DNA from 4 places in the Exiguobacterium sp. BMC-KP genome. Region 2 is predicted to be linked to each of the others. Evidence: predicted binding sites of a transcription regulator. Region 2 holds the regulator's gene; each other region holds the start of a gene.
What was found. The regulator Rex, encoded in region 2, represses fermentation and respiration genes when NADH is low (regulators of the CRP and FNR family bind a similar motif). The targets are predictions, from matches to a motif close to TTGTGAAATATTTCACAA.
Positions count from the first base shown of each region.

Region 1 (3,153 bases), on a different contig from region 2:
TGACTGTCGCTGCTTGTCCAAGCTGTTCGATCGCTTGTTGAAGCAGTCGCTCCGTTTTGACGTCGAGTCCTGTCGTCGGTTCATCAAAGACGATGACGTTCGGTCGTTTCAAGAACGCTCGTGCCAGCGCAACACGCTGTTTCTCGCCACCTGATAGACCACGTCCGCCTTCTCCGATCACTGTGTCGATCCCTTTAGGTAACGTCGCAATCAGCTCCTCGAGCCCTGCTGCCTGCGCCGCCTCAAAAATCTCTTCCGGCGTCGCTTGACGGAGTTCACCGATCGCGATGTTTTCTGCCAGCGTTCCGGCATACAGATACGGATGCTGCGAGATGTAGCTCAACTGACGGAACCAGCTCGCTTCCTCCACCTGACTGCGATTAACCCCGTCAAGCAGAATCCGTCCTTCTTTTGGATCCGCGAGTCCGGCAATCAACTGTAAGACAGTCGACTTACCGGCACCACTGCGACCAATCAACGCCACCTTTTGATACGGTTCGATCGCAAGTGTCACGTCTTGTAAGGCAAAACGTCCTTCTTGATACGTAAAATCAACTTCATCCAAAACGATTCGTGGTGGACGATCGGTCGCAAGTTCCGATTGACCGAAGGCAGTAGGACGATCGTCTGCCGTCAGTTCGGCTGCGATCTGTTTCGCTGCCGCGACACTACCGCGTCCCGTATGGAAGGCAGCTCCCATCTCTTTTAAGGCAAGATAGTATTCTGGTGCCAACACGAGCATCAAGAACGCCGGGATGAAGGTGATGCTTTGGAACAAAATCAAGCGCAGACTGACTTCAAGTGCGATCATTCCCATGCTGAGCATCGAGATGAACTCAAGCATTAACGACGACAAGAAGGCGAGCTTCAAAACCGTTAACGTCGCATCCCGGAAATCAAGACTGCTTTTTTCGATGACGTCACGTTGTCGTTTCGCACGACCAAATAACTTCAAGGTCGTCAGTCCTTGCAACGTATCGAGAAACGTTCCCGAGAACGCCGTCATCTTCTCGAGTTGAGCATCCGCCCGCTTTTGCGTCATGATGCCGATGATGATATAGAACAACGGAATGAACGGTGCTGTGATCATCATGACGAGACCGGTGATCCAGTCATAGCTGAATGCCGCGATCAAGACCATCAAGGGAACAATCGTCGTCTGGACGACTTTCGGCAAGTATTGACTATAATAGCTGTCCATCTCGTCTACAGCGTCGAGCAAAACACTGACCTTCTGTCCCACTTGCCCTTGTAGCATCATTTCGACCGAACGACCTGTGTATTTCGCGACGAGTGCTTCCCGAAGCGCCTGCTTCATGTGTGCCGATAACGTCGTACCGAGACGACCGTTCCAATACGTCACGGCGACCCGGAGCAACAGCATCCCGAGGACGACGAGTAGTAACGGAATGACGGCTTCAAACGGTTGTTCCTTCAGGAAAATCCGATCGACCGTCAACACGATACCATACGATTGACCGACGACCGCAACCCCCATCAGGAAAGCTGCCATGATGAATTGAATAAGAATACTACGTGGAATCTGAACGATTCCTTTTAATGGATTCATATACAAACGTCCTTTCACAAAGTGTGAACGACTTTTAGTGAATATTTTCACATATCGTACATTTAGTATACCGAATCCGGAACGGGGATGCCATGCAGATGCTGTCGAAAAGGTGTGACGGTTTTGTGAGAGCATATGACTCGACAATTCTTTCGAATAAAACTATTATGGATATACATTATCCACGTTTAACGAAAGGAGATTTCTCATGCAAATGAAAACCGGGGTCGAGCAATCCGTCTATGCGATGTTGCTTTTGACCTTCCTTCCGGATCGCGCTGTGTTGCCCGGTGAATTCATCAGCCAGCAACTCGGTGCCTCGCCGACTTATTTTCAAAAGCTCTTACGAAAACTCGTCCAGGCGGATCTATTGTATTCCGTACCGGGTGTCAAAGGGGGCTTTCGCTTACGACGTCCGGCAGACGAAATTCAAATCTTTGACGTCTATCAAGCGATCGAGGGCAAACAGACGTTGTATGCGTCAAGCGGTGTCTTCGAGGATTTGATGGGAATTCAGGAACAGGAAATCGGTCTACTCTCGAATCTGATGACAGAGGCGGAAGATGCGTGGCAATCGACGTTGAAGCGCGAATCGATCGGCTCGATCCGTCAAGCGATCGATGCCTCCTGTCCACCGGAGCATTTAGAACGATTGCATGCGTTAATCACAGACCGGATGATGACACTTTAATGTACAGAAAGAGGTTTTTACTATGGTATTGAATCGTTATTTCGACTTATTCGACGCGTCACGCACAGACGCACAAGCTTTCGAGGATCTCGTTTCCTTATTCACGACAGACATCACGTTCGTCCTGAACGGACAACCAAAGCACGGCATCGACGCCTGGAAACAGTTCGTCCGTCATGTGTTTACGGCGAATCAAGACATTAAGCACATGTACGCAGGCTGGGAAGAAACAACACCAGGAACATATGAAACACGCTGGGCAGTTTGCGGAAAACGGGCAGATGGTAGTGTCTTCACGCAAGACGGAAAAGATATCGCACGTCTCGATGAAAACGGACGGATCGCTTACCTGGAGAACGTTCCAGATGATCCGACGATGTTCCGTTCATAAGATGGCTTTTAAATACCAAAAAACCTGTGTTCCGCGTAAGCAGAACACAGGTTTTTTGGTATTTAGCGCTTCAGTACGAGCCGTTTCAATAAATAGCCCGTGATGACAAGTAACGATGCAATCGCGATATAGACCATGTAGACCAACAAGTCTGGCGCAAATCGTGACACGATGTACGTCAATACGACAACAGCTGTATACAGCAACAAAAATAGACTGATCTGCTTCAACTTTGACACTCCCTTTTGAATCCTTCCCTCTTCTTTACGGAAACGACTGGAAGATGTTTCAAAAGGACTGTCGTTTTCTGTCCTATAGATTCTTCGCTTTGAATGTGTCTCCACCTTCGATCGTGCCGTTATCAAAGCCTTTTTGGAACCAACGCTCCCGTTGCGCCGATGTGCCGTGAGTGAAACTTTCCGGTACGACATATCCTTGTCCTTTCTCTTGTAACGTATCATCCCCGACAGCATTCGCTGCCGTCAACGCTTCTTCGAGATC
Region 1 covers NZ_LGIW01000014.1:36,117-39,269, reverse strand. Annotated here, with positions in the region: gene cydD (thiol reductant ABC exporter subunit CydD) at 1-1,570, opposite strand, end outside; gene ADM98_RS04140 (Rrf2 family transcriptional regulator) at 1,779-2,261, shown strand; gene ADM98_RS04135 (nuclear transport factor 2 family protein) at 2,284-2,652, shown strand; gene ADM98_RS17310 (hypothetical protein) at 2,715-2,882, opposite strand; gene ypfJ (KPN_02809 family neutral zinc metallopeptidase) at 2,965-3,153, opposite strand, start outside.
Region 1: cydD (thiol reductant ABC exporter subunit CydD) is a predicted target of Rex. The motif match lies at 1,606-1,623, and genes of this name have one in related genera.

Region 2 (3,153 bases):
GCGCAAAATACGCATATTTCCGATTCTTTCGCATGAAATATGGCGTCACGAGACCAAGACGTGTCAGGAACATTGTCACGACCGGCAATTGGAAAAGAAGACCGAATGGCATTGTCAGCCGGATCAAGAAACTGAAGTAGTTTTCAACCCCGATGACTTGTTCGATCCCTAACTCTTTCCCGAGATCCGTTGAGACTTCAAGCAAGAAGGGCAGCAACCAGAAATACGAGAAGGCTACGCCAGCCAAAAACAGAAAGAAGATGACTGGAATATACGTCAGTGTCGCTTTTTGCTCCTTGTCATAAAGTCCTGGTCGGACGAATGCCCAGAGTTGATACATCCAGAACGGTGACGCTAAAATCAACGCGATGATGAACGCTAGATTCAAATACAACATTAAAGGATCGGCGACGTTGAAGGCATTCAAACCGATGCCGAGCTCTTTTAAGTCCGCTTGTAGAAAACGAACGAGCGGTCGGACGAGCGGAAATGCGACAGCGAACAGGACGACGACGATGATAAGCGACCAGACGATCCGTTTCCGGAGTTCGTCAAGGTGCGACGTCATGCTTTGCTCTTGATCAACCGTCATGATTCAATCACTTCTCTTTCGGTTCGTCCTTTTTATCGTCGTCCATGATACCGTTCGTGGCATTCTTGAACTCTTTCAATGTCTGACCAGCAGCACGTCCGAATTCTGGTAACTTCTTCGGTCCGAAGATGATCAACGCGACGACTGCGATTAATCCGATGCTCGCAGGTCCGATACCTAATGTGAGCGGGATAAGGTTTTCCATTATGATTTCACTCCTTCAGCTGATTGCGAATAATGCTTCATGAAATAAACTAACGACTGCAACTCGATCGATAAATCGATGTGATGGACCCGGACGCTCGCTGGCACGTTCAACCGTGCAGGCGTAAAGTTCAGAATACCTGTCACACCATACTCGACTAACTCATCCGCTACTGACTGTGCGAACTGCGATGGAACCGTCAAGATGGCAACATCGACCTGATTCGCTTCGATTTGTTCTTTCATGTCCGAAACATGATAGATTGGAACGTCATGCGTCGTTGTTCCGACCTTCTCTTCGTCCGCATCAAACGCAACGACTATCCGAGTACTATTATTCTTTAAAAAGTTATAATTTGCAAACGCTGTTCCGAGATGACCGACCCCGATTAAGGCAACATTCGTCACCTCATCTTGATTCAAGGTTTTCCGGAAAAACGTTAAAAGATGTTGAACGTTATATCCATACCCCTTTTTCCCTAGTGCCCCAAAGTAGGAAAAATCGCGACGAATCGTTGCTGAATCAACCTTCACCGCCTCGCTTAACTCAGCAGAAGAGACGCGGAGCTTACCTGAATTGTATAAACTTTGGATGAAGCGATAATATAGCGGCAACCGTTTTGCTGTCGCTTGTGGAATTTTTGTGTCTGGTCCATTCATCCTGCAGTTCCCCCTTCGGCCACATCCATCGTGGCACCCAAATCTTTGCAAAAAGCTTTCTACTCTTCTTGATTGTAAACCACTTCACATAGAGTCACAAATAATATATTCCGCACGACCTCGTGCTTTTGTTCGTGATAGACTAAAGGGTGGAAGGATGGATGGAAATGATACTCTTACAAGTCAACCAACTCTCGAAATCATTCGGCGTCGAGCCGATTTTAGAAAATATCAAACTAGAAGTACAAGAACGCGACCGAATTGCGCTTGTCGGGCGAAACGGTGCCGGAAAATCGACCTTGCTCAAAATCATCGCTGGCGAACTGAGTCACGACTCGGGCGACATCATGAAGGGCAAGGACGTCAAAATCGGTTATCTCGCGCAAGACAGTGGTCTTGAATCGAATGAATCGATTTGGAACGAGATGCTGACCGTCTTTGAACATTTACAAGAACAAGAACGGACACTACGCCGGATGGAAATCGAAATGGGGATGGAACATATCTTGAACGACCCTGTCGCTTACGATCGTCTCTTGAAGACGTACGATCAAGCACAGCACGACTTCTCAGAAGCTGGTGGTTATCAGTTCGAAGCGAATATTCGCTCTGTCTTGCACGGAATGCGCTTTTATCCCGACGATTACTCACGCCGGATCCAGACGTTATCTGGTGGTCAACGGACACGGCTCGCTTTAGCGAAGATGCTCTTGCAAGCACCAGAACTCCTCATTCTCGATGAGCCGACCAATCACCTCGATATCGATACGCTTGCTTGGCTCGAAAGTTATCTCGGTGGTTATCGTGGTGCCGTCCTGATCGTCTCGCACGACCGGTACTTCCTCGACCAAGTCGTCAATGTCGTCTATGAGCTCTCCCGCAATGTCTGTCGTAAGTTCACGGGGAACTATACGAAGTACTTGGAACAAAAAGCGGCATTGTACGATCAAGAAATGAAACAGTTCGAACAGCAACAAGAAGAGCTCGCGAAGATGCAGGACTTCATTCAACGAAATATCGCCCGGGCGACGACGACAAAACGTGCGCAAAGCGTTCGAAAACGACTCGAGAAAGTTGATCGGCTCGATCGACCGGATGGGGATGAGCGTAGTACGGTCCTCTCCTTCCCGATTGAAAAACAAAGCGGTAACGACGTCCTGCAAGTCAATCAACTGGCGATTGGTTATGAAGAAGCTGTCTCAAAAGATATCACGTTCCGTTTGCAACGTGGCGAATCGCTCGCACTCGTTGGTCCGAACGGAATCGGGAAGTCGACGCTCTTAAAAGTCCTCGTCGGTCGCTTACGTCCCCTCGTCGGTGATTTCCGTTTCGGAACCGGCGTCTCGATCGGATATTACGATCAAGAGCAAGCAGAACTCAATGACCGAAATCGTGTCATCGATGAGATTTGGAACGAATGGCCACTGATGCGCGAACAAGAAGTTCGTTCTGTCCTTGGACAATTCTTGTTTAGCGGTGACGACGTCTTCAAAATCGTCCATGAGTTATCAGGTGGAGAACGCGGACGTCTCGCGCTCGCAAAACTGAAATTACGCAAGACGAACGTCCTCGTCCTCGATGAGCCGACGAACCACTTGGATCTTGATTCGAAGATGGTTCTTGAAAATGCACTCGTCGACTATGAAGGGACGCTACTATTCGTCTCCCACGACCGTTACTTCATCGACCGGATCGCG
Region 2 covers NZ_LGIW01000015.1:2,153,217-2,156,369, forward strand. Annotated here, with positions in the region: gene tatC (twin-arginine translocase subunit TatC) at 1-592, opposite strand, end outside; gene ADM98_RS16750 (twin-arginine translocase TatA/TatE family subunit) at 600-797, opposite strand; gene ADM98_RS16755 (redox-sensing transcriptional repressor Rex) at 797-1,456, opposite strand; gene ADM98_RS16760 (ATP-binding cassette domain-containing protein) at 1,624-3,153, shown strand, end outside.

Region 3 (3,153 bases), on a different contig from region 2:
TCTTCAGCTTCTTTGAATCAATCAACTCGACGAGACGTCCAGGTGTACCAACAATGATTTGTGGTTTTTTCTTCAATCGCTCATACTGTCGCTTCAATTCAACGCCGCCAATGAATGCACCGGATTTAATACCACTTCCTTGAGCAAATAATTGGATGACTTGATGAATTTGCATGACGAGTTCTCGAGTTGGTGCTGTGATGACGACTTGTACGTGAGGCTCTTCTACTTCAATCTTTTCTAAAGCTGGAATGACATAGGCAAGCGTCTTCCCTGTTCCTGTTGGGGCTTCAGCAAGAACATCTTTTCCTTCGCGCAACAATGGAATCGCTTGTTCTTGAACAGGCATCAACTCCGTAAAACGTGCTCGCTCCCATGCTTCCTGTAAAAATGGTTTTGTAAAATTCATAACGATTTCTCCTACTCTCTTAATTCCATCATGCCGTTACGTATTCGACATGATCTCCTGATCCATCACGGTAACCCCGTAACGTTTGTGTATATTCATTCCCTGCATCGAGCAATCGAATGTGGAACCGGATTTCTGTTTCATCAGCTTCTTCTTCTAGAATCTCAAACCCTTGGATGACACGATCCTGTAACTCAGCAGCGAGTGCCGGATACTCTGCAAGACTTGCATACGTCGCTTTTACATCCACTGGACGACGAACAAGCGCAATCCAATACGATTCATCATAGCCGATAAAGTCTTCATAATCAAAATCATCTTCAAATCGAATCCAGAATCCATCGCTTTCGAATTCCGTGATCATACCAGTTCGTGTTGAACCGTCCGAACCGATTTTTAGCGAGACCCAGTCTCCTGACTGATAGTCTCCTTGTTGTGTTAATGACACATACTCCATTTGGCACACCTCCACGTTCTATATTCCCTTTTTCATTGTCAACGATACGTCCTAAAAACACAAGATACCGTCGCGTGACATTCCTCACAGTTTCAACTGTTCTAATAACTCTTTTTCAATTCCACTCATACAGTTTCTAGAAAACCTTGAATTAGCAACACCAAACTGTTTTTTCTGAACTATTCTCATATGAACACAGAAATAAAGAAAGCGCGTCATATCAACGTTTCTTCACTTGTTAGAACATTCACATGAACGTAAAGGGAATACATCCCTCCTTTTGTTACACTATTCACATAAGGAACTGATGAGTAACTCAATTCTAAAGGAGTGGTATCTATGTTATTAGAGAAAACGAGTGGCTGGGCGACCTTTACGTCTGGTGAATGGGTAAACGCAATCGATGTCGCAAACTTCATCCGGCTCAATCGCACGGAATATACAGGAGATGATCACTTTTTAGTTGGTCCAACGCAAGCAACGGAACAACTCTGGCAACAAATTCTACAGCTGACGAATGAAGAACGACAACGTGGTGGAGTTTACGCCGTCGATGCCAAAACACCTTCAACAATTCTATCGCACGATGCGGGTTACCTCGATCGATCACTTGAAAAAGTCGTCGGCTTGCAGACGGACGAACCGTTCAAACGTTCGATTCATCCGAATGGCGGAATTCGCATGGTAAACGACGCTTTAGCTGCTTACGGATTTGAAGCAGATGAGACCGTGACGAAAGTTTTTAGTGAATACCGGAAGACACATAACCAAGGCGTTTTCGATGCCTATACGCCAGAAATGCGCGCCGCACGTAAAGCTGGCATCATTACAGGACTACCAGACGCCTACGGACGCGGTCGAATCATCGGCGACTATCGTCGCGTCGCTTTGTACGGTACAGCACGTTTGATTGAAGATCGCAAACGGGACTTGAAAGTGCGCGGCGGATTCCTCTCTGAATCAATGATTCGTGATCGCGAAGAGATGAATGAGCAATTACGTGCCCTGACGGAACTGACTGAACTCGGAACACGCTATGGTTTTGATCTCTCTCGTCCAGCGGAAACAGCACAAGAAGCGTTCCAGTGGGTCTACCTTGCTTATCTCGCTGCGATCAAGGAGCAAAATGGTGCCGCCATGTCACTCGGTCGGGTTTCGACGTTCTTCGACATCTATATCGAACGTGATCTTGCGACGGGTCGACTAACGGAAGAAACAGCACAAGAACTCGTCGATCATTTCGTTATGAAGCTTCGAATCGTCAAGTTCTTACGGACACCAGACTATAACGATCTCTTCTCGGGTGATCCGACGTGGGTTACGGAATCGATTGGTGGGATGAGCGAAGATGGTCGATCAAACGTAACGAAAAGTTCATTCCGCTTCCTGCATACGCTCTCGACGCTTGGTCCGGCACCGGAACCGAACCTAACTGTTCTTTGGTCCACTCAGCTTCCACGTGGATTTAAGGAGTTTTGTGCGAAAATGTCGATCGTATCGAGCTCGATTCAATATGAGAACGATGATCTGATGTTACCAGTCTACGGTGACGATTATGGCATCGCTTGTTGTGTCTCCGCGATGCGGATCGGTAAACAGATGCAATTCTTCGGTGCACGGGCGAACCTTGCGAAAGCATTACTCTATACGATCAATGGCGGAATCGATGAGAAGCTCAAAATCCAAGTCGCCCCAGCAACACCATTGATGCTTGATGAAGTACTAGATTACGAAACCGTCATGGCGGCTTACGATCGTCAACTCGATTGGTTAGCAGAACTATATGTCAACACTCTCAATGTCATTCACTACATGCACGATAAATATAGTTACGAACGGATTGAAATGGCCTTACATGACCCAGAAATTTTACGGACGATGGCATGTGGTATCGCTGGATTATCGGTCGTCGCTGATAGTCTATCTGCCATCCGTTACGCGACAGTCCGTCCGATCCGGGATGCAGACGGTATTGCAGTTGATTTCAAGATTGAAGGCGAATTTCCGAAGTTCGGGAATAACGATGAACGGGTCGATCAAATGGCTGTCGATCTCGTGACACTATTCATGGAAAAAATCCGTAAACATCCCACGTACCGGAGTGCACTCCCAACACAGTCTGTTCTGACGATCACTTCAAATGTCGTCTACGGTAAAAAGACAGGGAATACACCAGATGGTCGTCGCGCTGGCGAACCATTCGCACCGGGGGCTAATCCGATGCATGGACGTGATACGCGTGGTGCTGTCGCTGCTCTGACATCTGTCGGGAAACTACCTTATGAAC
Region 3 covers NZ_LGIW01000013.1:53,973-57,125, forward strand. Annotated here, with positions in the region: gene ADM98_RS03120 (DEAD/DEAH box helicase) at 1-409, opposite strand, end outside; gene ADM98_RS03125 (hypothetical protein) at 438-866, opposite strand; gene pflB (formate C-acetyltransferase) at 1,206-3,153, shown strand, end outside.
Region 3: pflB (formate C-acetyltransferase) is a predicted target of Rex. The motif match lies at 1,147-1,164, and genes of this name have one in related genera.

Region 4 (3,153 bases), 1.9 Mb from region 2:
CGCTTCTTTCGTCGAACCTGTCGGACTTGGAATCGAGACCAGCTCTTCAATCGTACGTATGACTTCTTTCATATTCATTCGCTCCCTTTCAATCGGACTACAACGTGCTATCCGCTTTGTTTTTATGATAACAAATATTCATTCTTTGTCGGTACTGTTATCCTACATGTACCACACGAAAAAGCTGTAGCACTTTTTTGCTACAGCTTTTTCGTCCACACCATATGCTGAACTTAGACGTATTTTTTCATCCAAATATCATCGCGGTATGTGCCGTCTTCTAATTTTACAGAGTCTGGATCTTCAGCATATACCTCAAAGCCAAGCGATTCATAAAGGCTTTGCGCTGCTTCATTTCCTGATAATACGGCAAGAATGACTTGCTCAACGTCAGGTAACTTCTTCGCCTCGTCGATTAATGCTTCCATTAGAGCACGCCCTGTACCACCACGATATTCAGGCGATACATATACTCCGGAAATCATCGCTTTGTGCGATTCACGTGATAGTTCATACGGTTTGACCTGACCAAACCCAAACAACGTATCCCCATCGAACATACCCAGCCAAACCTCATCGGAGTCGGGTTCTCCTTCAAGCCCTTCTTGTACTTCGCGGAGCGGGGTTTGCTGTTCATCATCAAACGAATGACCAAATGCATCTGGATGATTCTTTAATCCCTCAAGGCGTAGATTCCAGTATTGTTCTGCATCCTCTTTAGTTAATTTTCGAAAAGTATACATGACTGTCGGTTCTCTCCTTTTTTGGGTTTCATGACGTACAAAAAAATAACGGAAAAACGCTTCTATCTTTTACTTAACCTTTTTCTAGTAAAATAAAACCTAGATTTTTTCTCTTTTATTTCAGACAAATTGGATCTGATTTTGACCTTACCTTTTCCATTCATCAAAAAAACTCAAGTGCGGACATTAAGAAATGCGTCCAATACTTGAGCTTTTAATCCTCTATTTCGTAAAAAACTTTGTCTTGATATATGATGTTATCCTTGCAAAACGGGTTCAAGTGTCTGACGCAATACCTCAGCAGAATGATGGAATTTTTTTAATTCTTCTTCCGTCAATGAGACTTCAATGATTTCACGAACACCTTGACGATTGATGATTGCCGGTACTCCAATGTGAATGCCGGAGATTCCGTATTGTCCGTCGACATGCGCTCCGACCGTCAACAAGCAGTTTTCATTCCCAAGGATAGCTCGAACGATGCGAACGAGTCCAAGTCCAATCGCATAATAAGTGGCCCCTTTACGCTCGATGATATGATACGCAGCATCTCGGACGTTGATGTAGATTTGATCGAGATCTGCTTGAGAATAACGATCGTCTTCAGCAAGCAGTTCGTCAATCGTCTTTCCATAGATTCGGCTATTGCTCCAGGCTGCAAATTCCGTATCACCATGTTCGCCAAGAATGTAGGCGTGGGCATTGCGAGAGTCAATGTGAAAGTATTCTCCTAGCATTTGGCGCAGACGTGCTGTATCAAGCACCGTTCCTGATCCAAATACGCGAGATTTTGGAAGACCAGAATATTTCCAAGCTAGATGAGCCATGATATCAACCGGATTGGAAGCCACGACGATGATCCCGTCAAACCCGGAATCCATGATTTGACGAATCATTTCTTTCATGATCAACGCATTCTTTGCGACAAGATCGAGTCTTGTCTCGCCTGGTTTTTGAGGAGCACCCGCCGTGATGACGACGACCTCAGCTTCACGGCAATCCGTATAATCACCAGCCCAGATGCGCATTGGTGAAGAGCTAAACGGTGTTCCATGGTTCAAGTCCATCGCTTCCCCTTCAGCCTTTGCTTTGTTGACATCAATGATGACCAGTTCCTCACAAAGTCCGGCTGTTGACATCTGATAGGCAAAGCTTGAACCGACTGCTCCGGCTCCAATAAGTGCTACCCGTGTCACTTTCGCATGTAATTCCATATCGTTATGTCCACCCTTTCATTCGTCCTAAGAGTTTGTTAACTATCTCACAAATAAATTGTAACATTTTTCACATTCTTTGTAACATGTGAAATTAATCACATTTGTCCATTTTGTGTCATTGATATCCTAACATAAGGAATTACAGCTTCGTATACCTTCCAGTTACCAGAATCGGACGATGATAAACCCGATTCCACTTGCAAGACCGCTCGTCATGACGTTCACGGCATCATTTCCAAGAAATCGAATACCTGAGACGTACGTTGTCGGTTGTCCATGATGCTCTCTTTTTTCGGTGCGTTCTCCACAAACCGGACATCGATAAACACGTTGCCACACGGCGCCAAACATCGTATCGAGTAGACTTCCTAGTATACCGATGCCGATCACAAGTAAGACATGTGTCACAGTAAGAGAAAATATCCACTGCGCCGCTAATGCGATGAAAGCACCTCCAGCAATTGTACCGATCGTTCCGATAAGTGACATCGCTCCACTCGTTCCCGCTGGTACCCGTCGAAATGTTTTTAAAGACCATGGATCGCGCCTAGAAAGTGGACCAATTTCAGAAGCCCACGTATCGGAATTAGATGCCGCGATGACGAATAAAAATAATAACTGATACGCCGTGTCCATCGTTATCGCATACGCTAGTGCAGCGACGAAGGCTACCCCACCATTCGCAAGTACTTGCCATCCGTCACGCGCACCGTCTTTTTCAACGATTGAGTCGACGGATCGTTTTTTAGATTGTCCGACCTTCGATAAAAGACTCGAGCTCCCAAAAAAGAGCAAGAGTACCACTAGTCCCTTCCAACCGAATCCAAATGAGACACCAGTTCCGACGACCATCGTCATGACGGCACCACTTGTCGTCAATAAACGAAAATATCGTCCGACCAAGGCAAGGGCGAGGCAAAATAAGATCGTGACGCTTAACATCGAATGACCTCTTGGTCAGTGACGATGAGGTTGACTGGGATATCGAAAGCTTCCACTTCAAAATCAGGAAGGAGCTGTTCTGAGAAGGCCATTGACACTTTACACCCTGTATAGGTCACGAGTGCTCGATCGTAATAGCCACCGCCCCATCCTAATCGATAACCATCCCGGCGATAGGCACGTCCCGGAACAAGGCAAAATTCTGCTTGATCAAGTGAAGCACGACGTGCCGAGTCAGTCGGTTCAGCAAT
Region 4 covers NZ_LGIW01000015.1:218,626-221,778, reverse strand. Annotated here, with positions in the region: gene ADM98_RS06615 (M42 family metallopeptidase) at 1-72, opposite strand, end outside; gene ADM98_RS06610 (GNAT family N-acetyltransferase) at 234-743, opposite strand; gene ADM98_RS06605 (L-lactate dehydrogenase) at 1,001-1,957, opposite strand; gene ADM98_RS06600 (DUF92 domain-containing protein) at 2,123-2,902, opposite strand; gene ADM98_RS06595 (5-formyltetrahydrofolate cyclo-ligase) at 2,896-3,153, opposite strand, start outside.
Region 4: ADM98_RS06605 (L-lactate dehydrogenase) is a predicted target of Rex. The motif match lies at 2,044-2,061, and genes of this name have one in related genera.